DNA from 4 places in the Alteromonas sp. 4NS20-0143 genome. Region 4 is predicted to be linked to each of the others. Evidence: predicted binding sites of a transcription regulator. Region 4 holds the regulator's gene; each other region holds the start of a gene.
What was found. The regulator sigma-54, encoded in region 4, starts transcription at its own class of promoters, with help from an activator protein. The targets are predictions, from matches to a motif close to GTTGGCACGNNNNTNGNNT.
Positions count from the first base shown of each region.

Region 1: AC27HD_RS07785 (PEP-CTERM sorting domain-containing protein) is a predicted target of sigma-54. The motif match lies at 5,220-5,238, and genes of this name have one in related genera.
Region 2: AC27HD_RS00530 (BON domain-containing protein) is a predicted target of sigma-54. The motif match lies at 5,485-5,503, and genes of this name have one in related genera.
Region 3: AC27HD_RS11920 (DUF4097 family beta strand repeat-containing protein) is a predicted target of sigma-54. The motif match lies at 1,963-1,981, and genes of this name have one in related genera.

Region 1 is NZ_BAAJLR010000003.1:106,980-115,398, forward strand. Features, by position in the region: gene AC27HD_RS07765 (histone deacetylase family protein) at 1-540, opposite strand, end outside; gene AC27HD_RS07770 (methyl-accepting chemotaxis protein) at 619-2,241, opposite strand; gene AC27HD_RS07775 (IS4 family transposase) at 2,524-3,852, opposite strand; gene AC27HD_RS07780 (hypothetical protein) at 3,864-4,184, shown strand; gene AC27HD_RS07785 (PEP-CTERM sorting domain-containing protein) at 4,219-5,175, opposite strand; gene AC27HD_RS07790 (hypothetical protein) at 5,324-5,767, opposite strand; gene guaA (glutamine-hydrolyzing GMP synthase) at 5,919-7,496, opposite strand; gene guaB (IMP dehydrogenase) at 7,686-8,419, opposite strand, start outside.
Region 2 is NZ_BAAJLR010000001.1:126,119-134,537, reverse strand. Features, by position in the region: gene pgl (6-phosphogluconolactonase) at 1-269, opposite strand, end outside; gene zwf (glucose-6-phosphate dehydrogenase) at 271-1,764, opposite strand; gene AC27HD_RS00540 (MurR/RpiR family transcriptional regulator) at 2,048-2,899, shown strand; gene pyk (pyruvate kinase) at 3,225-4,661, shown strand; gene AC27HD_RS00530 (BON domain-containing protein) at 4,830-5,450, opposite strand; gene AC27HD_RS00525 (endonuclease/exonuclease/phosphatase family protein) at 6,050-7,033, shown strand; gene AC27HD_RS00520 (hypothetical protein) at 7,200-7,754, opposite strand; gene AC27HD_RS00515 (glycosyltransferase family 2 protein) at 8,272-8,419, shown strand, end outside.
Region 3 is NZ_BAAJLR010000005.1:60,194-66,811, reverse strand. Features, by position in the region: gene AC27HD_RS11925 (DUF445 domain-containing protein) at 247-1,533, opposite strand; gene AC27HD_RS11920 (DUF4097 family beta strand repeat-containing protein) at 2,157-2,828, shown strand; gene AC27HD_RS11915 (sugar O-acetyltransferase) at 2,871-3,422, shown strand; gene AC27HD_RS11910 (GGDEF domain-containing protein) at 3,506-4,795, opposite strand; gene AC27HD_RS11905 (DUF7218 family protein) at 5,162-5,425, shown strand; gene AC27HD_RS11900 (sterol desaturase family protein) at 5,551-6,426, opposite strand.
Region 4 is NZ_BAAJLR010000002.1:655,781-664,199, reverse strand. Features, by position in the region: gene sspA (stringent starvation protein SspA) at 70-702, shown strand; gene AC27HD_RS06625 (ClpXP protease specificity-enhancing factor) at 699-1,175, shown strand; gene AC27HD_RS06620 (CBM9 family sugar-binding protein) at 1,341-2,069, opposite strand; gene mgtE (magnesium transporter) at 2,109-3,467, opposite strand; gene AC27HD_RS06610 (HPr family phosphocarrier protein) at 3,764-4,036, opposite strand; gene rapZ (RNase adapter RapZ) at 4,071-4,913, opposite strand; gene ptsN (PTS IIA-like nitrogen regulatory protein PtsN) at 4,974-5,420, opposite strand; gene hpf (ribosome hibernation promoting factor) at 5,434-5,721, opposite strand; gene AC27HD_RS06590 (RNA polymerase factor sigma-54) at 5,750-7,249, opposite strand; gene lptB (LPS export ABC transporter ATP-binding protein) at 7,327-8,052, opposite strand; gene lptA (lipopolysaccharide transport periplasmic protein LptA) at 8,055-8,419, opposite strand, start outside.

The sequences.
Region 1 (8,419 bases), on a different contig from region 4:
ATGAAGAGAGAGTGTAAAAATGTCGTCATCGTTTTCGGCCAGCTTAGCGGTGCCGTCACCTTGGTGCACATCTAAATCGATAATAAGTACGTTATCAATGCCCTCGTGAGATTGCATCGCCTTGGCTGCCAAATACAAATCGTTGAATAGGCAAAAACCCGATCCGAAATCGGCAAAAGCGTGATGATAGCCGCCGGTCAAATTTAAGGCTTTGCCGGTCTCTATGGCAAGATTAGCAGTTTGGATTGTTCCGGCCACTGCGGTGCGCGTGCGCTCTATCAGTTGCTCAGACCAAGGGAAGCCTATTCTTCGCATCGCCTTTTTATCAAGGGTACCTGTGGTGAGTTGCTCCACATATTCAGGTGAATAGAAGCGTATTAACTCTTCGTTAGTCACTGGCGTTGGGGTGCTAAAACGTGATGGGCTCACTCCTCGAGCAATTAACTCATCTCTAATTCCCACGTATTTCTCGATTGGAAACCGATGCCGGTCTGGCAGAGAGAGTTGGCTATAGATGGGGTGAAATACTAGGGGTATCATGAAGTCGCAACAACCTTATAAACAGCATTAGTGGCAGAGGAAGCCAATGCCTCCTCAGTGAATACTGTCAAAGCAGGCTTAGCGGGTCAAACTGTTCACCACCTTTTCAACGTTGTATGACATATTTTTCATAGAGCGAGACATATCGTCACGCTGGGCGAGCTCGTGATAGCGCTCGGCAGAAGTCACCACACTACCAATAATGGATTCAACTTGCCCTAGCACCGCCTCTTGCTCATCAGCGGCTTCATTAAGCGCTACCACAACACTGGCTGTCTCCTGAATGTCTCTCACAACGGTATTTAGTCGTTCGAGGGCCGATTCCGCCTCAGCGGCGTTGGTATCGGATAGCTGTTTACCAGTATTCATGGCGGTTACCGCACTCATTGCCTCTGACTCGAAGCTGCTTAGAATATCGTTAATCTCTCTGGTGGACTGTTGCGTTTTCGCCGCTAACGCTCTTACTTCATCAGCAACCACAGCAAAACCTCTACCGTGCTCTCCGGCCCGCGCAGCTTCAATGGCAGCATTAAGTGCTAATAAATTAGTTTGGTCTGCTATTTCATTGATCACATTCACTACTTTTAAAATGTTAGTACTGCGAGATTGAAGCTCAGTCACAATGTCACTTGATGCTGTAACGGTTTGCGCAAGTTGCCTAAACCCAACGTTGGCTTTTTCGAATGTGGTGTAGCAACTTGCTACATTTTGTTCTGAATTGTTGGTGGCTACCGCTACCTGATCAGTGATTGCTACCAGATTTTGCACAATGCCCTTTAATTTATCCGTGCTAGTGTCCAATGAACGAGACGTGTCTCTTTGCTCATTGGCCCCTTGCATAATGAGGTCACTGACACTGGCAAGGGACGTAAATGCGCCGCTCATTTCCTTCTCGGCATCTTTTAATTGCCCTACCGATACGTTGAGTTTCTGTTGCAAGGCCCTTGCTGAATTCGCCAGTACACCCAATTCGTGGTCGCTGGTATATGTGAGGGCGTAGTCATAATCGCTGTTAGCCAGGTTAGAGATGCATTTAGCAACCTCTTTGGTAGGGTTGATCACCTGTGAACGTAGCCTTGCGATAACATAGCTTAACGACAATATTGACAGCACAATGGCGGCAAGAAGAATAAGCCACAGCATGTTACGCGTACTTTGCTTGAGTTCCTCTATCGCCGTGGCCGACTGTAGTGCTATGTCATCAGCAATACTGCCTAGAAGTTTGGCGGGTTCTCTATCGATTCCTCGTACATAACTATCACCGACTTTAGGATCGAAGCCTGAATTGACAAAAGCGTCGTACCCTTCGCGGTATTTGGTTGCCATAATGCCATGTGCTTTTTGAAACTGGCGAATCTCTGCTTTTGCTTCATTACTGATTACATCATTTTGCAGCATGGCACTAAACTTTGCTTGAATGTCACTTTCGCGCTGCTTAAACCGCTTCCAATACTTTTCTCTATCGGCTTTGTCATGGCCTCGAAGTAGCACATTCTTCCACTCTTGTACCTGAGTTTTAAAGGTACTTAGCACATCGTTAACGTCGCGCTCAGACTGAACCAGCGTATTTTCAAGTTCATCAAAAGCATTCAGTAGTGTGAATGACTTTAAAATTGACGCACCGTTGAGTAAAACAAGGAGAAAGAAACTGGCGAGGACGGGGGTAATAACCAAACGGCTTATACTTGTGTACTTGAACACGACATGACCTTTAACTTAAAGATTAACAGCACTATTAGATGATATTTTTATGACAGTTGCGTTACGCCAAAGGTATAGCAGGGTATACTTATTACTTGCACTTTATACCTATTACTTATTATGAAAGCGCATTGTCTTAAAAATAAGTACCTAAAAATCTAAAGCGAAAACCAGCACAGTCTATAAACTTTCGCTTGCGTAAATATAGTTGAGATTAAAAAGAATTGAGATTAAAAAGAAAGATGCGGTAGAAATAAAAAAGAGCCACGTGGGTAATGCCAGTCAGTTAAGCTGACTGGCATTTTTCTTTTTAGTAGGGTACTTGCTAGGTTTGGGTTTGACGCACCGAGGGTATAACCTGTCTTCTCGCCTTGTTGGAAGCTCGTAGTAAGTCAATTGGTTGATGAGGTTTTCATACAACACGGGCAGTTTTCCAGGGCTAGTGAGCACTGTCGTTAGTAGGAATGCCACGACCGCGCTTGAGCATCCGCTGAAGCTGAGCTGATTTGGCCAGATGCCTTTGCGCGTTGCGGCTTCGGTCATTGCCACTCTTATCAAGTTATAGGCAAGCAGTAATCCCCATAACTCTTGTTCAACCATGTCAGGACGCTTGCTCCTAAGCGTATATTCACTGTTCAGTAGCGTTTGTTTCATTTCGCGATACCCTAACTCAATCTCCCAGCGATGGGTGTATAAGTCTACAATGTCTTCACTGGGGTAGCGCATTACATCGGTAAGCGAGGTCAGAATTCGGCACTCTTTCCCTTTTATTTTCTTCGTCACCAGCCGCGCCTCAACTTCGTCTGGAAGCCCAGGGAACTTCTTTCTCGCTTGAGGTGTAGTTGTCAGTTTAACCCGTTTATCTACACGGCTATAACTTTCTAATACTTCAAACTGAAGCCCTTTTCTGGCGGGTATCATCCAGTGCCTTTCTTTTCCAGCGTTTTGCCACTGATGAAGTAAGCCTAAGGAATAAAAGCCACGGTCAAACATGGTCAGTGAATGATTAGGCGTATCGCTAATCAGCTGCTCTGCTAGCACCATCTCATTCGATTTGTATTTATCAAACGCACTGCTGATGAGTTGGTGGCTTGTCAGTTCCATTTGGCAGACCATGCGAATCTGAGGAAATGCAGTATCACCATGTTGAGTACTGCCAGAGCCATACTTATCGAGGTTTTCAGCGGTATCTGCCGTTCGCCAAACGACACCATCTACTCCGAGCAAATTCAGTCCGTTCCATGTTTCGAATTCATGTTGTTGATACCAATGTTTAGCCATCTTTTTAAAGGATTGTTCTACAGCCTCGGTTCCTAGGCGCTGTCGCGCCTGAACCATTGCGCTTGGCGCAATAAGGGGGGCTTTACCGGGGAGTGCGATATCCATCTTAGTGGCAATATTCCACACAGATTCCTGTCTAAAAAGGCTCATTCCCATGACACACCACATCACCGATTCAAGCGGTAAGCGACGCTTTCTGACCGTTGCCACACCTGCATCAACAAAAGCTTCATCAATGATAGTTGGGTCTAAGAAAGCTGAAAGCTTGTCAAATGAGTGAAACTGAGTACTGGCATTAAACGCGGTGTCTAAAGCTGTTTTAAAATTCATAAAAAAATCCGATGGCGAATGCTCATCGGATGGGTGATGATTACGTGTTCTCAGTTGATGGCGGTATGCTAACTCAACGGCAGATGTACTCGTGTTGGCGGGAGCTGATGTTGCTTATGGGATTGCCTGATTACAAAGATGACAACTTAACGTTTTACTCCCTTCGACATTTTGGAATTACTGAACGGGTTAGGTCTGGTGCCAAGTATCAAGACATAGCTCGAATTGCTGGTACATCGGTCATGCATATAGAGAACACTTATCTACATGCAGATGATGAAATGGATTTAGTTGTTGTGCTGAGTCGAAAATCAAAAAGGCTACTCATTTGAAGTGAGTAGCCTTTAAATAGCGAACAAACAACGTTTATTTAAGAACTCGTTTGCGGCGAACTGCCATACCTATCAAGCCTAGCCCAAGTAATGCAAACACTGAGGGCTCTGAAACATGTGTAGCTTCACCGACAGCAAAGGTATCAATAGTAAGAAAGATGCTATTTGCAGTAATAGGGTCATTTGGTATAACAAAATCGAATTCAGCAATGTAGTTTCCACTAATTGAACCACCGTTGGCAAGAATATCTTCGGCTGATAGAGAAAAAGTCCAAGCATCACCCAGTTGATCGATGCGAGCTTCTTCAGTCATATCAACTGTGCCGTTAATGCCTGTTCCACTGACTCGAGGATTATGAAGACCTGACAGCAAGTCGCCAGTCGTGAAATTAAATACATCGACTTGAATTCCTACAGCGCCATCAAAAATTGAGCCTGCGACACCGGAGAGTAATGCATTGATCGTGAATTCCACATTAAACGTGTACTTCCCATCTACGCCAGCTGTGTCTGAACCGTCATAGGCATAACCTCCAACTGCAGCATTGGCTAAACCACCGACGCTTGACCCAATGGGCGTTCCGGTGAGGTCGAGAAGAAGACTTGCGTTGGTGTTTGCACCACCCCACGCGGTACCATCAACACCACCACCTAGCGTAAATGTGAAAGGCGAACCAACAGAACTTACTGCTGAACCCTCACCCCAGGAAACGCCGGCACCATAGGTTTGACTGCCGGTAGTACCTCCACCGTAGCCGTTCGGATCGTCCTGCCCAAGGCTATTATTAACATCACCAAAACCACTTGCAGAAGGTGCAGCAGGCAGATTATTGCTTTGGCTATAGAATACCGAACCAGTGCCTTCAAGGGGGCGCACTAAATTAGCGCTGATTTCTGCGTCGAAAATCAGACCAGCAGTTGCGTTTGTACCGCTCAATATAGTTGTGAACATTATGGCAGACTTCAATACAAGTCCAAGTTTACCTTTCATTTAAAACTCCTGCTTACATTCATGAAACCGCTTTTCCAATAAAATCGCAAAAAACAAGCCAAAGCTTAAGCGATTGATATTTATTATATATATTAACGAAAAAATTAAATCTGTAAAAAAAACTGACACATCATGGCGAACAGGTGTTCTATTCCCCTAAAATTACTGATCTGACCATTCCTCGCTTACTCAACCCATCATAGTTGGGAGTATTTTTACTAAATTGAATGATTATAACGAAAAAGGCACAGCGTAAGCCAAGTTCAACATGCCGTTGCCGATGGTCTAGGTAAATCTGAACCATCTCAGAAACGGTGATACTGAATACTTTTTTACCAGCATTAACCATTGCTGTGATGTCAGCCCATTTGTTCTTGGCTCGGGCTATGGCAGTTCCCAAATGCTTTGTGCGCAATGACTCACGATAGTAGGCACCTTCACCACGAACACGCATACGAAATTGCCAGACGTCTTTGCTTTGTTTGGTGCGCAGCACTATAGCTTCACCATCTAAGACTTCGTGGCGTTCGGTGATATAAGTTGGATTGGACTTACGGCTTTTACTTTTTGAACTGGTTTTGGAATTGGGCATGGCTTTTATGGTCTGCAATAGCAACAATTGTTTGTAAAGATGCTAAGCATATAAAAGCCAGAAGCCTTGTTAATCAAGGCCTTGCATAGTTGTAAGGCCTTTTTATTGATATGAAATACCCATATTGATCAATGGGTTATGCGGGGTGTTTTTATTCCCACTCAATAGTAGCAGGTGGTTTACCTGAAATGTCGTATACCACACGAGAGATACCGTCTACTTCGTTGATAATACGGTTAGACACTTTACCTAGGAAGTCGTAAGGCAGGTGTGCCCAATGCGCCGTCATAAAGTCGATAGTCTCAACAGCGCGAAGGCTAACTACCCAGTCGTATTTACGCGCATCGCCCATAACGCCTACAGAGCGTACCGGTAAGAATACGGTGAATGCTTGGCTCACTTTTTGGTATAAGTCTGCGGCGTATAGCTCTTCAATAAAGATAGCATCGGCACGACGCAAGAGATCGCAGTACTCTTTCTTAATTTCACCAAGTACACGAACCCCTAAACCTGGCCCAGGGAAAGGATGACGATATAGCATGTCGTAAGGCAGGCCAAGCTCAAGACCAATTTTGCGCACTTCATCTTTAAATAATTCACGCAATGGCTCAACAAGCCCGAGCGCCATATCGTCTGGGAGACCGCCTACGTTGTGGTGAGACTTAATAACGTGGGCTTTGCCCGTGGCCGAGCCTGCAGATTCGATTACATCAGGATAGATAGTGCCCTGAGCTAACCATTTAGCATTAGCAAGCTTGCCGGCTTCTTCATCAAAAACGCGAACAAATTCGTTGCCAATGGCTTTGCGTTTAAGCTCTGGATCTTCAATACCTTCAAGGCGCGCTAAGAATCTTTCTTCAGCATCGATACGAATGATATTTAAACCAAAGTGGTCGCCAAACATCTCCATAACTTGGTCGGCTTCGTTTAATCGCAACAGCCCGTTGTCAACAAATACGCAGGTAAGGTTTTTGCCAATAGCGCGATGTAAAAGCATGGCCGTCACCGAGGAGTCTACGCCACCAGAAAGACCGAGTATGACCTCATCATCGCCGACTTTTTGCTTAATGCGCTCAATCGCATCTTCAATTATCGCACCCGCAGTCCATAGCTTTTCACACTTACACACGTCCATGACGAAATGCGTTAATAATCGCATGCCCTGGCGAGTGTGGGTAACTTCTGGGTGAAACTGTACACCGTAGAACTGTTTTTCTTCGTTATACATAGCCGCATGAGGGCAAGACGCAGTCTGGGCGATGGTCTCGAAACCAGCAGGAATAGCAGACACTTTGTCGCCGTGGCTCATCCATACATCAAGACGAGCTGCTCCGTTATCGCCGATAGCATCTTCAATCTTATCTAGTAATGGACTTGGTTTAATTACCTCTACTTGAGCATAACCAAACTCACGCTTGTCTGACCCAAGCACGCCGCCGCCAAGCTGGTGAGCCATGGTCTGCATACCGTAACAAATTCCGAAAACAGGAACACCGGCCTCAAACACATAATCAGGTGCTCGCGGTGACCCTTCTTCGGTTACCGACTCTGGACCGCCTGACAATATGATCCCTTGAGGATTAAATGCGCGAATTTGCTCTTCGGTTACATCCCAAGCCCATAGCTCGCAGTAAACGCCTATTTCACGCACTCGACGTGCTATTAGCTGTGTATATTGCGAACCAAAATCCAAAATAAGTATTCGTTGAGCGTGTATGTCTGAACTCATAAAAAGCCTTTTTTTCTTTTCAACCACTAAGCCACACTGTGACGTATTACGTCATATGGCGTCATATAGCGTGGGCAAAGTGTTTGTAAACAACCTGTCCGAGGCATGGATGCCGAGGCCAAGCTCCCATGGGTGGGTTTACAGCGTGGTTGTGTTAGACACTATACCCACGCTGAACGATAACTCGCCTTAACCTAAACGGTAGTTTGGCGCTTCTTTCGTAATACTCACATCGTGCACGTGGCTTTCACCCATACCCGCTGACGTTACGCGAACAAACTGTGCTTTGGTATTAAGCTCTTCGATAGTAGCGCACCCGGTCAAGCCCATTGCTGAGCGAAGGCCGCCCATTTGCTGATGAATAATATTGGCAATCGGTCCTTTATAAGCAACGCGACCCTCAATACCTTCTGGTACTAATTTTTCAGCATTATTGGATTCTTGGAAATAACGGTCTGATGAACCATGGCTTTGGTTCATGGCGCCTAACGACCCCATACCGCGGTAAGATTTGTAGTAACGGCCTTGGAAAAGCTCAACTTCACCCGGTGCTTCTTCGGTACCTGCAAGCATGCTGCCTACCATCACGCAGCTTGCACCTGCTGCTAATGCTTTGGCGATATCACCTGAGAAACGAATACCGCCATCAGCAATAACTGGAATACCAGTCCCTTCAAGCGCTTCTACCGCATCGGCAACGGCAGTAATCTGCGGCATACCACAACCGGTTACAATACGGGTTGTACAAATTGAACCCGGGCCTATACCTACTTTCACTGCGTCTACGCCCGCATCCGCTAGTGCTTTTGCACCTTCACGAGTGGCGACGTTACCAGCGATAATTTGTACATCAGGGTAATCTTGGCGTACTTTCTTCACGCGGTCGATAACGCCTTGGGAGTGACCATGTGAAGTATCAATTA
Region 2 (8,419 bases), on a different contig from region 4:
ATAAGGTTATTTTTTACTAAACTGGTGTTACTGGCGTCGTGGTCTTCATTTACCCAACGTTCGTCAGCAAGAGTAACGTCTACTTTATCCCACTCAAGGTCGGTGTCGCTCAACTGCTTGAACAACGCTAACGGCGTGCGACCACCGCTAACAATAAGCGACGCACGGCCACGGGTTTTAATACCTGTTTTAAGGATACTAACTAAATCTTCAGCAAACGCGCTGGTAAGCGCATCTGGGTTGTCGAATGATAATGTAGTGAGTGCCATATTATTTCTTCTTTACCGTTTTGCTTTCGTACCAGCTGCGATTTTCACGCGCTAACAGACCAATGGAGTCTACTGGGCCCCAGGTACCTGCCTGATAAGGCTCTGGAGGCTCATTTGATGACTTCCACGCATCGAGTATTGAATCGACCCACGTCCACGCTTGCTCAATTTCATCGCGACGAACAAACAGCGCCTGATTACCCAGCATAACTTCTAGCAATAGCTTTTCGTAGGCATCGGGAATGCGCTCATCTGCAAACGCTTCTGAAAAGCTTAGGTTAAGCTTCGACTTTTGAAGGTCCATAGAGCCCGAGTTAGTCAAACCCGGCACTTTGTTCATTACGGTAATTTCTACGCCTTCATCTGGCTGTAGACGGATGACTAATTTATTCGGTGGTAAGTTCTTGAAGCTGTCGCCGAACAAGTTGTGAGGCTGTCGTTTGAAGTAAATAACAACTTCACTCACCTTATTTGGCATGCGCTTACCGGTGCGCAAATAAAATGGAACACCTGCCCAGCGCCAGTTATCTATTTCAGCTTTGATAGCAACAAACGTTTCAGTTTTACTTTGAGTGTTGGCATCATCTTCTTCAAGGTATCCAGGTACTTCTTCACCTTTCACAAAACCGGATGTGTACTGACCGCGAACAATACTCTCACTGATGTTAGTGGCATTGATCGGACGAAGCGCCTTAAGCACCTTAAGTTTTTCGTCACGAATGCTGTCTGCGTCTAGTGTTGTTGGTGGCTCCATGGCCACTAAGCTCAATATCTGCAGCAAATGATTTTGCACCATATCACGCATTTGACCGGCGTCATCAAAGTAACCCCAACGGCCTTCAATACCCACAGACTCAGCCACTGAGATTTGCACATGGTCTATACAGTTATGATCCCAGTTTGTGGCGAATATTGAATTTGCAAAACGCAACGACACTAGGTTAAGTACTGTTTCTTTACCAAGATAGTGGTCAATGCGGTAAATCTGCTTCTCGTCGAAGTACTCTGCAACTTGTTCGTTGATTATTTTCGACGACTCAAGATCATGACCAATTGGCTTTTCAAGTACAACGCGTACGCTTGAATCAATAATTTTGCAGCTGTGCAAACCACGACAGATATCACCATAAATAGCAGGCGGTGTTGCTAAATAACACACCATGGTACGAGATGGGTCTACATGGTCGTCTAGCACACAGTAGCTGTCGACATTTTTCATATCAACACACGCGTAATGAAGGCGAGCGCGCATTCTTTCCCATGTCGCTTCACACAGCTCTTTTTCGCCAAACTTGACTAAGTTTGTATGCACTTCTTCAATGTAATCTTCCAAAGACATATCATGGCGAGCAACACCCACAATAGTGGTTTCAGGGTGCATTAAATTCGCTTTTTCAAGCTGATAAAGTGATGGCAACAGCTTGCGTCGTGAAAGATCCCCAAGTGTACCGAAGAGTACAAAATCACAGGGTTCGTAGGAATTATCCATTACCATATTCGTCGACCTTTTAAATGTGGTTTTAAGTGCCGTGTTGGTTCTTTATTTACAACACTAACGACTATTATTACCGTATAGTTAACACCAAATGTAGTAAAATTACAACTTCTACAAACTATACGATGAGATTCTTTACTTTTCGATGATATAGACCCCTGTCTATTACCATTTACAGTACAAAAAATGTTAAAAAATTACATTTTTCTTGTCACAGCTTTCACATTGGGTACTATTAGGGTGTACCTTACAATAAACCGAGCCAATTACTTGCCGTATCTGTATGAACATTTTAGAAAAAATAACTCAAAACAAAGCTGCGTTTAGCAAATCAGAAAAGAAAGTTGCTGAGATTATACTTGCTAATCCTCAAACTGCCATCCATTCAAGTATAGCAACCTTAGCTAAAATGTCGGATGTCAGCGAGCCAACTGTGAATCGATTTTGCCGCAGACTAGATACTAAAGGCTTTCCGGACTTTAAACTCCATTTGGCGCAAAGTCTCGCAAACGGTACGCCCTACGTGAACCGTCATGTTGACGAGAACGACAGCCCAGACGAATATACCAACAAAATCTTTGAATCGACAATGGCTTCTTTAGAAGTAGCGAGACAGTCGATAGATGTCAATGTGGTCAATCGCGTTGTTGATTTGCTTACTCAAGCACAGAAGATTTCTTTCTTTGGTCTTGGTGCATCGGCCTCTGTAGCTCACGATGCGTTAAACAAGTTTTTCAGGTTTAACGTGCCCGTTGTTTACTTTGAAGATATTTTGATGCAGCGAATGAGCTGTATGAATTGCTCGGCTGGGGACGTTGTGGTGCTGATAAGTCACACAGGTCGCACTAAAAGCTTGGTAGAAATTGCGCAGATATCGCGAATGAACGACGCCACCGTTGTTGGCATAACATCAGCTGATAGCCCACTGGCGCAGGAGTGCAGCTACGTATTATCGCTAGAAGTACCTGAAGACACCGACATGTACATGCCAATGGCATCGCGCATTGCACAGCTGACCCTCATCGATGTGCTTGCTACCGGATTTACGCTTCGCCGTGGTAATAAATTCAGAGAAAATCTAAAACGGGTGAAAGATACACTGCGTGGTTCTCGTTACGAAAAAAGGGATGGCTAGGGGTTACGCCTCTTTCTTCGCTCTTTTCTCTATCAATTATTTTCCATGCCCTTCTCTTTTACTTATACATGACTGACGCTTGCGTGTAAGCGTCAGTAACCTATACTCAAACGTTACCGCGATTATTAATCTGTTTCTCGCAAAATAGAGGAAAGTTAACGACAACTGGTCAAGCCAGTGGGGAGTTTTTCTTTCTTCCATTCACATTTTTGTCAAAATACTCTACTATTCTGTAATAAAATTACGTAAAGCGATTACAGCGCTCATTGTGTTGAAAGATCAGCTTTACCCATCTTTTCTATAAAAGAAGCAGCGACGGAATCCCATGACCAGAAGAACCAAAATTCTTGCCACATTAGGCCCCTCAACCGATTCACTTGAAAAAATTAAAGAACTTATTGCTGCCGGAGCAAACACGGTCCGCATGAACTTTTCTCACGGACAAGCAGAAGACCACATTGAGCGCGCAAAACGTGTTCGTGAAGCGGCGAGAAGCCTGGGTAAATATGTGGCAATACTCGGTGATTTGCAGGGACCTAAAATTCGCGTTGCCCGATTCCAAGAAGGCGCCGTTAAATTACAGATTGGTGCAAAGTTTGTATTAGACGCTGAACTTGAGCGAGATGAAGGCACAGTTGATCACGTAGGCATAGATTATAAAGCACTACCTGATGATGTGTCTGCTGGCGATATTCTATTACTGGACGATGGACGCATACAGTTAAAGGTAACGGGTGTAGAAGGTCGAAAGGTAATTACAGAAGTTACCGTTGGCGGCAAGCTGTCTAATAATAAAGGCATTAACCGCCAGGGCGGTGGTTTGTCAGCTGAGGCCTTAACAGAAAAAGATAAGCAAGATATAAAAACGGCAGCGCTCATTGGCGTAGACTACCTTGCCGTATCATTCCCACGCAGCGGCGCTGATCTTAATTACGCTCGCGAACTTGCTGAAGCAGCCGGCTGCTATGCAAAAATTTGCGCAAAAGTAGAGCGCGCAGAAACCGTTGCGACTGACGACGCCATTACCGATATTATTAGCGCCTCTGACGCTGTCATGGTTGCCCGTGGTGATTTGGGTGTTGAAATTGGCGATGCAGAACTCGTTGGGGTTCAGAAGAAACTTATTGCTCGCTCACGTCAGCTCAATAAAGTGGTTATCACAGCGACTCAAATGATGGAGTCTATGATTGATAGCCCTATGCCTACTCGTGCAGAAGTTATGGATGTGGCTAACGCCGTATTAGATGGTACAGATGCAGTTATGCTATCAGCTGAGACAGCGGCGGGAAGTTTTCCTATTGAGACTGTTCAAGCTATGGCACGTGTTTGCGAGGGAGCTGAAACTCACCCTAGCGTAAAAATTTCCAAACATCGCATGGATCAGCAGTTTTCATCGACGAGTGAGTCTATAGCGCTATCTGCGGTTTATGCTGCGAATCACTTGCCAAGCGTAAAAGCAATTGTAGGATTGACAGAAAGCGGAACCACGCCGAAATTAATGTCTCGAATTACTACATCACTGCCAATTATCGCCATGTCTCGTCATGAGGGCACGCTGAACGCAATGGCCCTCTATCGCGGTGTTAAGCCAGTATTTTTCGACTCGTCTAACAGCGAGCCAGGCAAACTTAAGCACGACGTTGTAGCTTGTTTAAAAGAAAAAGGCTTAGTGGAGAGCGGTGATAGTATTATTTTGACCTACGGCGATGAAATGGAAAAAGTCGGTGCGACGAATACACTTAAAATTGTAGATGTTGAATAACTAGAAAGATTAACTCTAGAGAAACAAGCTTAACGCCCGTTTTGAATAAGCGGCCTTAAGAAATCGGCAATGAATGAGTATTTTGCCAAATAGCTAAATAGCTAAATAGCTAAATAATTAGCACAAAAAAGGGGCGCAAGCCCCTTTTTTATCAATATAACTAAGTAATTAGTTCATCGCTGTTTTTGTTACAACCTTGAGATTGTTTTCAACGTTCTTCACGTCAGAGGCGTTTTTCGCAATCTCTACCGCTAAGTCTTCCTCAGCATCAGAGTCTACGGTGCCCGTAAGCACAACATTGCCGTCTTCAACGTCTACGTCGATGTCAAAACCTGAAATATCAGAGTCCATCAGCAAACGAGTCTTAATTACTGTGGCGATTTTCGCATCAGTCAATTCGCTTGTACCTTCATCGACGCCGTCTTCAACGTCGTCAGACATATCTGAGGTCATTGAATCCATGTCAGAGTCTTCGATAATTGTAAGCTTATTATCTACTGACATGACGCCGTCGATATTAGCAACTAACTCTTCAGCGAGCTTTTTGTCCACTGAGTTATCGACTTTACCGGTTAAAATAACGTCTCCGTTTTTTACGTCGGTATTAATATCAAAAGAATCTAGGTTACCATTGAACAGCAGCGTAGCTTCCGCTTTGCCATCAATCCATGCGTCTTTGGCACCTTTTTCCCATGCGTTATCTGTTTGGCTATCTGAATTCATATCACCTGCAACAGCAGCAGTAGACAATGATGTAGCAACAATAATAGATAGTATTGTACGTTTCATAACATTTCTCCTTTGTTGAAACTCACAAGATATGTTGCTAAGTTCATGCCAACGCAGTAAGCACTTGTTATATATGGCTTTATTTAAATCCAATTACAAATAGGAACGATATATTTGCAAAGTTTGCTTACTTTCAAGCAATTTTTACTGATTCTCATTTAGATTAATGCTGAGTTGATAAACTCACCTATTTATCTCAAGCAGCTATATAAGCGCTTATATAGCGAACTCAAGCGCCTATATAGCGAAGCATATCCTTCAATATAGATGAGTGTTGGGTGTACAGGTTGAATTCTGAATATTGCACTGAGGTATTAGAGTTCTTAGTACATCAAGTCGCCGAAGGATCTGTTCATAGAGATAAGATGTTTTCGACATTAGTCAGTGTGGTTATAGGGTTTATCACAGTTGTACTGGTAAGATGAACCCAGTAGAGTAATTTAACCAAACGCATTTTTTGCGGATGTTCACACTCAAAGGCACGCATTTAGCATGTGCGGTTGAGCACTTGCACAAGTTGCATCACTTTGCATAGAACAGACATAGCTTACCTCAGCCTTAAGCCTATGTGAGTCTTAAACAGTTAATATGGATATTTAATGGACATTTTTCTTGTATCACTTTCGGTATTTTTTATAGCAGTTAGCGCTGCACCTTTACTGCCATCGTCTCATTGGCTAGTAAGGGTCTGGGAATTTCCAAGGTTACAACTCGCGGTGTTAATTACTGCGGTACTTATCACCCTACTCTGCTATAACGATCTTTCACTGCCTTTTTGGCTGCATGCTGCACTTGTCGCAGGGTTAGGCATAAGTTTACTGTATCAGGCTATTTGGATTTTTCCTTACACTGGGCTTTATCGCAAAGAAGTACACTGGGAAAGAAACCCGCAAAAGCAGCGTACGATAAGCATTCTTTCCAGTAACGTTTTTATGCCTAACAGCAATTATCAAAAACTTATCGACCATATCAACAATAAAAAGCCCGACTTTGTAGTCACCCTGGAATCAAATGAAAAGTGGGAGCGTGCGTTAAAGCCTATTGAAAAAGACTACCCATACACGCAGTTTTGCGCCTTGGAGAATCTTTACGGTATGCATTTGTACAGCAAGTATGAATTTGATGAGCACACGCTTCGCTTTATAGTGGAAGATGATGTTCCGTCGGTAAAAATAGCCATAAAGGTTGATGGTGAGCGTGTCATTCTTCAGTTTCTTCATCCCAAACCGCCTAGCCCCACAGAAAATGAATATGCTCGCCCAAGAGATATTGAACTTAATATAGTAGGACAAGAAGTGGCGCAGACGGCGGGGCCTATCATCGTTGCGGGAGATTTAAACGATGTGGCATGGTCGCCTACGACTCGCAAATTTAAAAAGATAAGCGGACTTTTAGATCCTAGGGAAGGACGCGGCTTTTACAACACATTTCACGCTCACTACCCGTTAATAAAATGGCCGCTAGATCACGTCTTTCATTCTTCACACTTTGCGCTAGTAGACCTAGAGAGGCTCTCTGATATTGGCTCAGATCATTACCCACTTTACACCGAGCTTGTGCTTAAAGAGGCGAATGAAAAGTAGGACCAAAGCGGTTACAAGGACTAAAGCCAAGCTCAAACCAAATAGCTCGCATACAAAAAAGCCCCCAATTTGGGGGCTCACTCATTACAACCTGTCAGTGAAGTAACGTTGCGTGCTGGCAGCGCTTGTGTGAAAGGGCTTATGGGAAAGCGCTCCGATTTACATCTTATGACTTCGCTGAGGCCGACTTTTTCGTGCACCACATAACGCTTTCACACGCATCTTCACGGCGTTTAAAATGTGCGAGTCCTACCAATTTTCCTTCTCGCGGCCACACTGCTTGTTTTAAAACTTCATTATCTTCAACAGTGAGGTGTTCACTGCGTAGCTGAATTTCTACCGCTTTTTTGTTTGGTTTTATTAATGTGGGTATCGCATCCACAATTAATGATTTATCAACGCATATGTATTCTCGTTTAACGGGGTCGCGAACAACGCCAATAACGTTGTCGTCGCTGATAATTGCAGGCCACCCCTCTGAAATTCGGCTTTGGCCGAACATGATAAGCGTAAAGGCAACCAATACAAAAAGTGTTAGCCCAACAAACTGGGTACTCAGGTCTGGGGCCACAATAACAATTACAGCAACCACCGCAGCAAAGAATATCCAACCGCCAAACACTCTGCGCATGGCGTTAGGTGAAATACCTGAAATAACATCGACAAGGCGTAGCGTTTGCTTGTCGTAGTGTCGAAGTTCTACAGAGGACTGGGATGACACAGAATTAACCACCATTAATAAGAAAATAAAAGTAAAAAAGATGACCCTTTAGTTTTACGTGTGAGGCATAGCTAAAGGTTAAAAAAAGGCTAATACATCGATAATACATCGATAATACATGGGTATTACACTGGTATTAAATGCATATAATCTAAAAAAATAACTTTAATAAGTTATTGAAAAATAATTACTTAACCATTGTTGTTAGATTACCAAATAACCCTTCTATCGCATAGCGTTAATCGTGTAAATAAAGTGAAAAACCCTATCCTGTAGTGATGTGGATATTTGCCTGTAATTTTTACCCTTTTATTTACAAAGATGCGCAACGCATCTCTACACTTCAAAGCAAAAAAAGACAAAAAACCATATAAAACAATTAATTAAACAATGGATCGACTATTGCTTATCTAGTGCTAAGAATCAGTCGTTTAAGACGAAAGTATAAGAGCACATCCAGTTCACGCTCTTATCCGGTAAAAGCCTCCTCTTATAGCGATGAAAAAGGATAGTTTAAATGAATGCACCAGTAAGTGTGATAACGATAGTGAAGAACAGAACCGAAAAGCTCTGCAACCTCATTTATCAGCTTGAGGCATGCAGCCCTACTCCTGATGAGTTACTCATTGTATGGATGACACCACCGTCTGATTTATCTTTAATCA
Region 3 (6,618 bases), on a different contig from region 4:
CAGAAAAATTTAACAGGGCGAATTTAATAAGGACACGTTAACAGCAATAATTTAAGACGAATACGCTTGCTCTTATAGAGAGCAAGTTCGTTTACACGCCCGTTCTCTCGCGGCAAACGCATTAACGTTTTCACTATTCATTCGTCTTTATGCTATGGGTCTCGGCGGGGCTAGTCAAACTCACGGGTTATACCAACTCACACCAACTCTCACCAACTCTCACCAACTCAGTATCATTGCAGATACTCACAAACCAATAAGCATCTCTATGCCAAACAGTATTGCGCCAATTCCCCCACCCACAATGGTGCCATTGATACGCACTTTTTGAAGGTCTCTCCCTATATTCAACTCTACTTGCGCTGCCATGTCTTCTTCATCCCAACTATTGATCGTGTCTCTAATATGCCGGGTAAGAAACTCTGCTACCTCAGGCGCCATGTATTTTGCAGCCTCACCGATATGCTGATTGAATGAATGGGATAATTGGCTATCATTTCGCAAAGAAGCCCCTAAATCCTGTAATAACCCTGCAACCTTTTGCTCTGCTTTACCCTCGTTTTCTTCAAGTGATTTTAACAGCCACAGGTTAAACCGTTGCCACGAGTTGTGAAGGTAATTCTTTAGCGCAGGGTCGTTGATAACCTTTTCCCTAAATCCGTTTACCTTTTGCTCCATATCAGGGCTGTGCTGCAGGTCGTGTAAGAACTCATTGACCTGCTCGTCAAATGCATGCCTGATTGGATGATCTTCATCTTGATAGATATCTTCTAAAATAGAGGATACAGCCTTTACCGCGATTAACGCGCCCTGTTCGCTTATCCAACTAGAAGGTAAAATTTTCTCAAGTCTGCTGTATTCAGTCTTAAGCCATATCACCAGCGTATCAGCAATGTATTCTTGCGTGTCTGGTTGACTGAGTAACCCCGCTAACTTACCGAGAAGCCTATCGAGCATGACTTGGTGTTGGCGCTCTTTCGTTACTGCTCCTAATGAGGTAGCGATTAACTGGTTTAAATCGAGATTTTTCAGCCCTTTCTCCACTGTTTTAGCAATAAAGGCTTTAACCGGTTTATCGTCTAATACTCTTAACATTCCGCTTAGCGCATCACATAAAAAACGGCTTAGCTTTTGCGCATTCTGTGGAGTCTCTAACCACCGGCCAGCACCTTGCGCAGGGTTACTATCGCTTATCAGCTTTTCAATTGCATGAGGATTAAAAAACTTTTCTTTTACGAATTCAGAGAGGTTATTCGCAATAGCGTTTTTATTGTTCGCCACAATATTGGTGTGTGGAATTGGGTAAGATGAAGGAATAGGTTTGAACAACGCAGTGACGGCAAACCAATCGGCTAGCCCGCCGACTAAGGCTGCTTCACTTGCCATTTTGATAAGCCCTAGCCACCAAGTTTGAGCAATATCAGGCTGATATTTTTGAGTGAGAATAGTGATCACAAAAACACCCGCCGCAAACAGTAAACATGCCAATGCCTGACGCTTAGCTCTGTGTAGCTGATACTGCTTATCTTGCATGCAATTTCCTTTTAAATAAAAAACGTTGACCGCTTAGGAGACCAGTTGATTGAAATAGCCTCAACGCTCACCATCCTTTCCTCTGCTTCAACTTTCTACCTACAAGCTATGCAAACTACAGACCTTTTATCAGCAAACGTACGCTTAAAACATATTTACTTGCTAGGCAGCTACACTTTGTCGCTTTTTAAACGGTGCACAGTGCAGCTCGGCCGCTTACTTTATGCATACCTTATCTGAACGTTCTGTTTAGCTTCGTGCTTAAACCTTGAATAAGCGCACATCTTCTGCTGCACACATCACCATCACAAATAGCGAAAAAAATCATAATTTAGCTTTTTCAGTGACTTAATAATCAAACCTACGAAAACATTGTACTACACAGCAGCCCGATATTTCATAAGCCCATGTTTATTAACGCTTTTACGACTTGGCACATTACATGATAACAACATACTACGTAGCAACAGCTAGCTAGTCTGCATACTGGCTAAATACCTGCTACGCAACATTTAAGTAATAGTGAGAGAATAAAGACGTAATACTTACATAATCTTGTACCGCGTTACGCCACAAATTTTCTCGCTTTCAATATAAAATTATAGATTCTTAAAGGAACGAAAATGAAAAAGTCTTTTATCGCCGGTGCCATGATTGTAGTTAGTACAACCTTGTTAAGCGGCTGTGTTATTCATGTGGGTAACGCTAGTGCTATGGATGGAAACGACGTGAGTACTATGCTTGGCAACGTTGATATAAAGAGCGGTAAGCATGCCGGTGATATTTCATCAATCAATGGTAACGTGGATATTGATGATCACGGCAGTGCTGAGGACATCAGCATAGTAAACGGTAATTTAGACATGGAAAGTCACGTAACAGCGAGAAGAGTTGACGTGGTAAACGGTGATATTTTCGCCGCATCTCATGTCACTGTCACGCAAGATGTAGAAACGGTGAACGGCGACATATCGTTTGATTCTCATGGTGAAATAGGCGGAAATATACAAACGGTAAATGGCGACATTCATATTACCGACGTAACAATCGAAAAAGACCTAGCTACTGTTAACGGCGACATTGATATTGAAGGCGACAGCGTTATTTTCGGCAACATCGTTTATAAAAGCAGCGACAGCAAGTGGATAGACGAGGATGACCACATGCCCACACTTACCATAGGGTCTAACGTGACATTGCACGGGTCTGTAATATTAGAGCGACCGGTTGATCTTAAGATTGAAAATCAAGACATCAAAGGAAAGGTTATTGTAAGCTACGCCGACGCTAAATAATCGTTTACCGAACCTTTTATAATAGATAGGCGCTAAATTTACATGACCGAACAAGAAAAAATGCTCGCAGGCGATCTTTATTTTCCTTCAGATAAACACCTTACGGCACGTCGTAAAGACTGCCGTAAGCAGTTAGATATACTCAATAGCACATGTCAGACTGAACATAAAAAGCGCACACAGTTACTTAAAACTCTGTTCGCCGAAACGGGAAAGCGCCTTTACATCGAGTCTACGTTTAAATGTGACTATGGTGAAAACATTGTTGTGGGTGAGAATTTTTACGCCAATTTCAATTGCGTTATTTTAGACGCCGCCAAGGTCACCATTGGCGATAACTGCATGCTAGCACCACAAGTTGGTCTTTATACTGCAACACATCCAATAGACCCAGTGCAGCGTGCCACCGGCATTGAATTCGCAAAACCAATCACGCTTGGCGACAATTGCTGGGTAGGTGGAATGGCTGTAATAAACCCCGGTGTAACGCTTGGAAATAATGTGGTGGTTGCATCAGGTGCTGTGGTAACCAAATCCTTTGGTGATAACGTGATCATTGGCGGAAATCCTGCTCGTGTGATTAGGCCGTGTTAACCTTTGGTGCACGAATTTTTATCTGAATGGAAGGGGTTTAATCGCGAATCAGCTTTTTGGACCCAGCGGGCTCTATCAACTGACTAAGACAAGTCACTTAGCGTGGCCATACCAACGGCGTTCTTGCCTTTGTGTTTGGCGCTGTATAAGGCCTCATCTGCGCTTGATAGCATTTGATTGGGCAAGTCGTTCATCGTTAACTGATCGGGCGTAACGCTGACAATACCAAATGAACAAGAGGCATTGAAGGCATTATCGCCTTCACCAAACTGTGTATTAGCCACATGTGCACGAATGCGCTCAACAATAGCAGGAGCGTGATTTTCGTTTTGTGTCTCGGTAAATAAAATAACGAACTCATCACCTCCCAACCGCGCAATGCAATCAGACTGTCGAATATTTTCCTTAATAATACTGGTCATTCGTGTCAGTAGCGCATCACCACTAGCATGACCATATTGATCGTTAATAGTTTTAAAATTGTCCACATCGAACACGCACACTGATAACCATTTAAGCTCTCCCCTTAGCATTAAATTTACGGCTTCGGTGAGGCGTATTTCTAGGTAACTGCGAGAAAATGCCTGGGTCAAATGATCGTACATTAAACGATCGCTTAGTAATCGTCGTTCTTCATAAAGGTCATCGATGTGCAACACCAGCGCCCACGCAATGGTCGATGTCACTAAAAATGAACCAATCCATGTAAGCGGCGGTAAATCAGCAACTTGAACACCTGTTAGCATGTCGCACACACCAGTTACCATCCAAATTGTATTGGCAAGAAGCAATAGTAAAACGGTGCTGGTATTGCTATCTTTTTGCTCCTTTTCTTGTGTCTGTAGTTGCCTTCTGCGCTGTCGTAAAAACACCCTAAAAAGTATAAAAATGCAATACACCGCCAATACTAAAATCCACACTCCCCAAAGCTCAAACAGTGGCCCGAACGCGAGGCCTGTGTAATAAGAGGATGTCGCATAAAAGGCATTGTCGAGAAATAGCGAACCCGGTATTACCGTGGCTACTGAGAAAGCGGCGCAAATGCCATAACACCATTTTAAAGACGCTGGGGCTTCAAACTCAAAGAACGCCAGATAGAAATGCAGACTTAAGACCGTGGTAAACATAGCCGCAACCACCGTAATCCGGTTTGAAATACTAAGATAAGTAAGGTTATCACCGGAATTGAGCATGACCGCAAATGCACCAAAGAAAATACCGCTGACCAATGCCGCAATCGAGAAAATTAAGTAGTATTTGACCGACTCTTCATGGCGAGAAGTTAAGCGGTGGTAAAGCAGTACAAAGAAAAAGCTTAGTAACAAGCAAATGGTGGAGGTCACGAATAGGGGCAGTGATAATCCTTGAATCATATCGTTTTAAACTACCTCTGCGGCTGCTATGGCCCTCTATTCTTAAGGGCGTTAATATTTATCATACCCGAAAGTATATTCAAATATAATCGTGTTGCGTGCCTTGTCTGTCCACAGGGTAGACGCCAAAGCGAACGGCATCAAATAATTTGGGTAAGCTTTAGTATAAAGCAAGATAGCTAAATTGCTCAGCAGATCATATCGTCCTTTAGCATGAGGTCTCGGCCTCGCGGCGTGTTAAGTCTTTACATTGCGGTGCAGCGTTATTGCTAGTTAGCGATCTAAACCTAAACCGACTTTGCAAATACCAAGTATGAAATACTACAAACATCATAGCTTCATTCACCTTTTAAAAAGGAGTTTAAAATGGCTAAAAACCACGGTAACCAAATAAAAAACGACGATACTTATGAAGCCCTTCGCGACGAAGGCTATAGCAAAGAAAAGTCGGCGCGTATCGCAAATGCCCAAGCAAATAGTGAACAAACGCCGTCTAAAGATGGTGGCAAAGCCAACAGGTACGAAGATCGCACTAAAGATGCGCTCTATCAAAAAGCCAAAGAAGTTGGCATTGACGGGCGCTCTAACATGAGTAAAGGCGAGTTAATTGATGCTCTGCGTAATCATTAATGGCGGATACACCGCCATTTGCAGAGCTAAGTTTTCCTAGATTTACACACGACTATTCATTTTATGGTTTAGCGTGTCTGTTATTGAATGCGGTTTAATGACCTACACCAGTTATAAAAAGTCTCCTATTGCTTGAATGGCAGGGTGAATATGTTTTTATAACTAGGCTGAACATTGCCAATTTCGGTGTCTTTGGTATCCGCATCGTGAAACGTGCCAAACAACCGGGCCCAAATTATACACACGCAACCATAGTTAGTATTACTTTCGTTGATAACTTGAGAGTGATGATGAATATGGAAGCTGTTAATCGTAAAAAACCAGCCAACTATGACTGAATTCAGTCTTAAATTACTGTGTGCAAGTAAAGCTGTTACTGCCGTGAGAGAAACAAAAGCTGCACCCACCGACTCTCCACCTAAGAGAAATCCAACAATCGCTCTTGGCAGTATAAGAAAAAAAGCTTCTATCGGGTGATTTGCTAGTGAATTCATACTACTCAGTTTTTTAAACGCGTGATGCGCACCGTGGCCTGAAAGTCGCCAAAGCCATCCCCATCGGTGAGACGCCCTATGATACCAATAGTTAACAAATTCAAATGCAGAAAAGATAAGCAGTACCTGCATGACTACAGGCCAGTGTGAAGGCCAAATGTCTACTTGCCATGTTTCGCTGATACTTGTCATCCATTGAAAGAGTGAAGCTTCGTATAAAGCTTCAACAGCGGCATAAGCAGCTCCCGCAACAAATACAAAACCAAACAGCGCGACGTTTTCTCTGAAACTTTTTCGCCAATCCTTTCTGGCGGGAATAATGTTCTCAAATAGTGTAAGCAGACAGAATGCAACGACGATAAATAGGCTATGAGCATCTATAGACGCTTTCGTGTCGGCTAAATACAGTGAAATGGCAATTAAGGTAGGTTGTAACATCCAATACACGGCGAAGCGCAATGTATTTTCTATAAGCGAAGTAATGTCTACGTTTGATTGCTTACTCATACCACTTCCCTGTCTAGCGGCTAATAATTTTACTATCCGAAGAGCATATTTATAGGCTCCTCACATTTATAAATGTGTAGCCTTAAATAAATTAGTTATTTATGTCTTTTTGTAACAAATACTTTCAGCGGGCCCAGTAGAGCATGAACCTTGCTCATACAAAAAAAGAAATAAGGTCATCTTTATTCATAG
Region 4 (8,419 bases):
TTTTTTGGCATTTGTAATTCGCTCATTGTAACAGTGAGCTTTAACTTGTTTCTCGACGGAGGAAATTGAATGGCCGTAGCCGCGAATAAACGTTCTATCATGACGTTGTTCTCTGACACAATTGATATTTATAGCCACCAGGTTCGTATTGTGTTGGCAGAAAAAGGTGTGGGTGTTGAAATCAGCTACACAGATCCTAGTAACTTATCTGAAGATCTGTTGGAGTTAAACCCATACGGTACGGTACCCACTCTTGTTGATCGTGAACTCGTACTTTATAAGTCTCACATCATCATGGAATACCTTGATGAGCGCTTCCCGCACCCACCATTGATGCCGGTATACCCAGTGTCTCGTGGTACTAGTCGTTTAATGATGCACCGCATCGAGCAAGATTGGTATTCACTAGCTGCACGCATTTTCCGCGGTGAAGGCGATGTTGAGTCATCACGTAATGAACTTCGTGAAGCTATTCTATCTTTAGCACCTGTTTTTGCTGAAATGCCTTACTTCATGAGTGAAGAGTTCAGCTTGGTAGATTGCTATTTAGCGCCGCTATTATGGCGTTTACCTGCATTAGGCATCGAGCTTAGTGGAACAGGTAGCAAAGAAATCAGTACTTACATGAACCGTATTTTCTCTCGCAGTTCGTTCAAAGCATCTTTGACTGACCAAGAGCGCGAGATCCACAACCCATTATGACATCTATGACGTCAAACCAGCCCTATCTACTTAGGGCTTTTTATGAATGGATAGTGGATAACGATATGACGCCATACGTTGTTGTTGATGCAACAAACGAATTGGTGGAAGTTCCGCAAGAATTTGTTAAAGACGGCCAGATTGTACTTAATGTATCGCCGAGTGCCTGCGTTGGATTTAACCTCGATATAAACGGTTTGTCTTTTCAAGCGCGTTTTGGAGGTCAACCTCGTCGTCTAAGCATGCCCTGCGAAGCGGTAATTGCTATATACGCACGTGAGAATGGTGCTGGTACTGTGTTTGCCACAGAAGAAGACGTGGCACGTTCTGATGCTATGGAGCCAGCAGAGCCTATATCTAGTGAGCCAGAACAAACAGGGCCAACATCTATCGAAGATGCTGATGCTCCTGCCTCAAGCGACGCGCCTGTACCGCCTAAAAAGGGTAAGCCCACGCTGAAGGTCATTAAGTAGCCTAAGCGTAATTATCAGCTAGGTTATAGGTCGAATTATTCAAAAGCCGCAGTATTTTAAAATACTGCGGCTTTTTTGTTTTAGACGGTTCTTTTTGAAAGGCGATGGCTTTTAAAGGTCAGGCTGTTAAAGGCGATGCCTGCTAAAGGCGATAAGTAGCCACCTCTACTTTTTAGGTAGCAAAGTTATCTTGCCGAACACATCTGCATCTATGTACCCACGGTTTTTGTCTCCGTTGACCGGCTGTATCTCATGAGAGCCCATAAAATGCTCACGTACTTCACTGCCATCATTATCACAGTAGGCCAGCATGAAGCCAATCACTCGATGTTCATCCAACACTAATGGAGTGTTGTTACCATTTTCTTGATAACTATTGGGAAAGAGTTTAATCGCCACTTCCCAGATGATGTTATAAGGCGCTGATGTTTGTCGTTGCCAATGGCTAATTAGATGCTCTGTATACAAATGCGGTTTTTGGTCAGGCCCATAATCGGCGGCTTGGTTATCAAGACCTATATGGTAGGCAAATGCGGTATGGTTAAATTGGTGATTCCCACCAGAAGCATCGCTGTCTATAAATACCTCTAGCGCATCATCATCCCAATATTTCTTAGTTGGGTTAGGGTGAGTGTCAATCAGAACATCATCGCTGATACTCGCCTGCAAATACAGATAGTTTTCATCCCACAATAATCGATAGCGGCCTTTAAAGTCGTTATCTGATGTGGGAAGCGTTCCATCCATTAAATGGGGCATATCGTGCCATGTGGCTTTATTCCAAGCATCTTCTGATAAACCATCAATGTGGATAGACGTTGACGTGTAATTAACGTTTCCAGCGGCTACTAAGAAGGGAATAAGTAAACCAACGGCTAATATTATGTGCTTCACAAAGATACCCCCTGAATGATTGAAAATTTACTGCTACCGCTATACCAAAAACAATGTGGCGGTGCCTAGGAATGCAAAAATACCCACCACGTCTGTGATGGTGGTTAAAATGACACTTCCCGCTAGTGCAGGGTCTATCTTTAGCCGCTTCATTATCATAGGCAGCGTTGCGCCGGCTAATGCAGCCGCAATCATATTAACAAGCATAGCAAATGCAATGATGACACCTAGCATATAGTCTTGTTTCCACAGTGCGATGACAGAGGCTATTAATACCGCCCAAATGACGCCGTTTAGCACACCAATGGCAATCTCTTTACTGATCAGCCAGCGGGAGTTGTTTGCATTGACGTGGCCTAATGCCATACCGCGTATAACAAGAGTCAGGGTTTGGTTACCTGCCACACCACCCATGCTTGGTACAATGGTGTTTAAAATAGCGAGTACAGCTAAAGCGCTTAATGTGGCTTCAAATAAGTCGCTCACCATAGCTGCCATCAATGCCGTGGCTAGGTTAACCGCTAGCCACACTGAACGTCTCTTGGTACTTTGCATAACAGGGGCAAAGGTATCTTCATCGTCGTCTAGACCCGCCATACTCATCATGGAGTGTTCGGCGTCTTCGCGAATAATATCAACCACGTCATCAATAGTGATTCGCCCGACGAGGCGATTATTTTCATCAACAACAGGTGCCGAGAGCCAGTTATAGCGTTCAAATAGGCTCGCTACTTCATCGTCTGGCATGTTAACCGGAATGGCTTCTGACTCTTCATCCATCACATCAGAGACTGTGTCGCTAGTGTCTGCGGTTAAAAGCCGTGTTACTGGTACAATACCCACGAGGTTATCGGTGCGATTGACCACATAAAAGGTATCGGTGTTTTCTGGCAACTCGCCCTTGAGGCGGATATAACGCAACACCACATCAATAGTAACGTCGGGACGCAAGGTGATAGTGTCGGTATTCATGATGAAGCCGGCAGTTTCTTCACCATAAGATAGTGCTTGTTCGGCGCGCAGTCGGTCTTGTGCGTCCATGGAGTCTAGGATGTCGAGGAGGACAGTTTCTGGCAGGCTGCTTAGGGTCTCTGCCAAGTCATCGGTGTCCATTTCCTCAAGAGCGTCCACCACGTTTGCAGGCAGCATTTTAGTAATTATGCCGTTGCGAACATCGTCGGACAGTTCTTCTAAAATATCGCCGTGAAAGTCGCCGTCAATCAACTCCCATAGCTCGTCACGAGTGCGGCTAGGGCTAGACTCTAAAATGTGGGCTACGTCGGAAGGCGGAAGTTCAAGAAGGAGCTTTCTAACCGACACAAACTGGCCGTTACTCAGCGCATTGTTGAGCGTTCGCAATTGAGTTTGTACATATTTAGAAACGAGAGCTTCTGCCATGAAAAGCAATTCCTAACCAAGAGTGTGCCCAAAGAAAGCGTATTTCACGCCGTAGACAATGACCAAATAGATTGAGCTTATAGAATAGCGTATTTACCCTAGCAGTGTCATGATAAATACATTGTTTTAGAATGAGTTTTTACGTGTCAGCGGTTATGTTGGCTGTCTTGTCGGCAGTTATATCATCAGTGATATAAGCGTTTACATAAGAGCGTACATAAGCGCTTATATAAGACGTTATATAAACGCTTAGCCAGTGGCCAGAGGAGAGCTGGCCTATGGGAGGGCCTACGAGGTTACTCGTCTTCGTTAAAGCGTCCTTCAATGAGTGTTTCAATAGCAGCTAAGGCGTCCTCTGCATCATCGCCTTCAACAATCACGTTAACCTGCTCACCTTGATGGCTTTCAAGCATCATCAATCCAAGCACACTGCTTGCGTCGGCCTGTTTATCGCCTTTTTCAAGAATTATTTTGGCATCAAACTGATTAGCAAGCTGCACCAGTTGGGTTGCCGCTCTTGCATGAAGGCCAAGTTTATTGACGATGGTGAGTGTTTTCTCAATAGTCACTAGTATTTACGCTCTTTTTTATTATTGCGAGTGGTTAATTTAGCTCTCTGTGGCGTATCTGCACATCCGGATGAATTTCACCGAATGTTTTTGACAACGTCTGCGCAATATAGACAGACCGGTGCTGACCACCCGTACAACCAATGGCTACCGTGACATAACTTCTATTATTTCGCTCGAGATGAGGCAGCCATGTAGTAATTAAATTTTGGATTTGCCATACAAACTTAGTTACCACAGGTTGTGAGCCAAGAAATACTTCTACAGGTGCATCTAAACCCGTCAAATGCCGCAAATCAGGCTCCCAGTGAGGGTTCGGTAAGAAACGAGCGTCAAATACATAGTCGGCGTCTTTCGGTATGCCGTGCTTAAAGCCAAAAGATTCAAACACCAATACCAAACGAGAACTCTTTTTACCTAAAATCCGCTCGCGAATAATTTCGGCCAGCTGATGTATAGTGAGCTTATCTGTGTCTAAGTAGAGGTCAGCACGCTCAACAATAGGCCCAAGCAACGTTGATTCTGCCTTTATGGCCTCAGAGAGCGATTTATTTAATTTTGCTAAAGGGTGTAAACGTCTAGTTTCACTAAAGCGCTTTACTAACACGTCGTCACTGGCGTCAATGTAAACAATCGTCATCGACCAAGAGGAGGGAAGGTAGTCTAATATTTCTACCAAATCGTTAGGATTCTTTGGTAAATTGCGTACGTCGATACTCACCGCTACTTGATCGTATTCATCCACAACAGTATGGGTGAGCGTTGGTAGCAAATTGACGGGAATGTTATCGACACAATAGTAGCCCAAATCTTCCAGTGCTCTTAATGCCACCGACTTTCCTGAGCCTGAACGACCACTGATAATGATCAGCTTCACCGATATTTCTCCCTAAACAAAAAAATGACGAAAACGTCAATGTATCTTTTGAAACTGTCTTTACATGCCAAGTGCTGAAACAATATCTTCGTTGGTTTTGGCTCTTCGTATCGCTTTGACAGTGTCTTTGTCGCTGAGCTTACCAGCCACTGTCGCTAACGTTTGTAAATGTCCCTCTGTCTGTTCTTCAGGCACAAGCAGTGCAAAAAATATATCGACAGGTTTTTCATCGAGGGCGTCAAAGTTAATCGCTGGAATGCAGGTTACAATAATGGCCATAACGTGTTCTAAACCCGCTAAACGACCATGAGGGAGCGCTATACCGTTACCTATTCCTGTACTGCCCATCCGCTCTCTAGATAGAAGACTATTCAACACGGTGACTTGGTCAATGCTGGCATTGTCTTGGGCAGCAATATCGGAAATGATTTCTAATATTCGCTTCTTGCTATTGCACTGAACCGCACACTCGGTGCGGTCCAGGCTTACGATGGCTTTAATATCCATGCTTAATTATCTATTAATGCTTTTTCAGTTTTTCCTTATGCTTGATCACCTGCCTGTCGAGTTTATCAACCATGCTGTCAATCGCCGCATACATATCGGTATTTTCTGAGGATGCAAATACTTCGGCACCACTTAAGTGCATCGTAGCTTCTGCTTTTTGGTTTATTTTTTCTACGTTCAGGATGACATGCACATTAGAAATGTGATCAAAGTGACGCTCAAGTTTACTAAACTTCGTATCGACATAATTACGCAAAGAATCGGTGATTTCCACATGATGACCAGTTAGGTTGATTTGCATATTTCGTCTTCCTTTTAATATAACGCCTTTAGATAAGGCTTTTGCGTTGGTTAGACGGGGGTATCGATAAAGACTCCCGGTATTTTGCTATTGTCCGCCGAGCGACTTTTATGCCTTGCTCTGCCAACAATAAAGCAATTTTGCTATCGCTTAATGGTTTGCTTGGCGTTTCTGCTGCTACCAATTTCTTTATTAATGCACGAATGGCCGTTGACGAACACTCGCCGCCAGACTCAGTTGCCACATGGCTAGAAAAGAAATACTTCAATTCGTAAATACCGCGCGGCGTATGCATATACTTCTGAGTCGTTACTCGCGATATTGTGGATTCGTGCATATCCACCATTTCTGCGACATCATTGAGCACCATTGGTTTCATCATTTCTGGTCCGTGCTCAAAAAATCCCATTTGCTGTTGAACGATACAGTTAGCCACTTTCATTAAAGTATCGTTTCTAGACTCTAAACTCTTTATAAACCATTTAGCTTCTTGCATATGAGAACGAATGAACTGAGAGTCACTGCTGTTTTTCGCTTTTCGACTCATTGCTGCGTATTGCTGATTTACACCAAGCTTAGGCAAGCTGTCGGGGTTGAGTTCAACAGTCCAGCGACCGTTCTTCTTCGCCACCGATACATCTGGAATAACGTACTCAGGCTCTTTAGTAACTAAAGCACTACCTGGGCGAGGATTCAAGGTTTGAAGTAAACGCATGGCCTCGCGAAGTTCATCTTCCTTCAAACGGCTTTTACGCATGAGGGTTCTATAATCTTTGCTACTGAGAAGGTCTGAGTAGTCCTCAATCAGTCTTCTTGCTTCATCTAACCAAGGTGTGTCGTCAGCAAACTGGCGCAGTTGCACCAACAGACACTCTTGCGGAGAGCGAGAGCCAGAGCCGATAGGGTCAAACATCTGAATGCGTTTCAGTACACACTCAACTTCATCTAATTCGATTTCTTCTTCAATATTTTCGGTTTCGATATCTTCGAAGTTTACCGCTTCTAATATCTCATCTAGCGTAGCGGTTAAATAACCTGACTCGTCAATCGAGTCGATAATGGCAACGGCGATAGCTCTGTCAACATCAGAAAAAGGGGTTAAACGCATTTGCCAAAGCAGGTGAGTTTGAATGTCGTCAGTGGTTTCGCCTTGGAAAACGTGGTCATCATCGTTATTTGACGGGCCAGGCGCAGGTGCTGAAGAGGCTGAGTAATATTCGTCCCAGGTGCTATCAATTGGCAGTTCATCGGGTAAGTCGTTCTTTTCTAGAGCATCACCCGACTCTAGAGTGTCGCTGGACGCTGACGCGGTAGCTTCGATTTGGCTATCGTCATTGTCCATGTTGTTTTTTTCTGCCTGAGGCTCGTCATTACCTTCTTCTACTTCTAGTAGAGGGTTTGAGTCGAGGGCCTCTTGAATCTCCTGTTGAAGATCGAGTGTAGACAGCTGCAGCAGCTTGATTGCCTGTTGCAGCTGTGGAGTCATCGTTAGTTGTTGACTAAATTTTAACTGTAAAGATGGTTTCATCTATATCTTATTTTAATGCTCTTGAGTGAATATACCTGAGCGCTTATGAAAAATGACAATTAGGTTACACACAATAACTATAGCCTGAATTGTTCGCCTAGGTATACATCCCTTACTTTTTGATTACTTAAAACCTGTTCCGCCGTTCCTTGCGCAATAAGTTCACCATGACTTACGATGTACGCCTTTTCACAGACATCCAATGTTTCCCGCACGTTGTGGTCGGTAATGAGTATACCCAACCCTCTGTCGCGCAAGTGCTGTATTATCTTCTTTATATCATTAACTGATATGGGATCAACACCAGCAAAAGGTTCATCAAGCAAAATAAATTCAGGTTTTGCTGCTAATGCTCGTGCTATCTCTACTCGGCGACGTTCTCCACCGGAAAGACTCATACCCATACTATTACGTATATGGTTGATATTAAATTCATCAAGTAGCGCATCGGCTTCTTCTTCCTGCTGCTGTGAATTTAAATCCTTTCTGGTTTGTAAAATCGCCATAATATTTTCATGCACAGTTAGCTTTCGAAAGATGGACGCTTCCTGTGGTAAATAGCCAATACCGCCTCTTGCACGCTCATGCATAGGCTGATGAGTTAATTCATTATCATCAATAGATATTTGGCCTTTGTCTGAGGGAACCAACCCTACAATCATATAAAAGGTCGTGGTTTTTCCCGCGCCGTTAGGCCCCAATAACCCGACAATTTGCCCGGTAGAGACTGACAGGCTAACATCAACCACTACCTGTCGTGATTTATATGCTTTAGCAAGGTTCTTTGCACTAAGAGTTGCCATTGTTACTGCTCGCCTTTACCGTCGTTGTCGCCGTTACCATTGTTGCCGTCACCGTTGCTACCGTCATTATCCTCGCTGCTCTCGTCTTTCGCTTTGCGAATAGACTCAGGCGTAAATACGGTAGTAACGCGCCCACTAGCATCACCAGCGCCGCCTGTGGCTAGCAGTTGTTCTGTGATCATATCAAAAGTAATGCTGTTGCCTTTAACTTGGCTGGTGTCCTGTTTTAGTTCTGCGTTTCCGGTAAGGGAAATAGTACGCTTAGCCACTTCATAGCGTATCTCGTTCGCCCTTGCAGAAACAGGGTTACCGTCTTCAAGCTCTTGCGAATAGCTGGCTGGGTTTCCACGAGCAACAAAAATCTCTC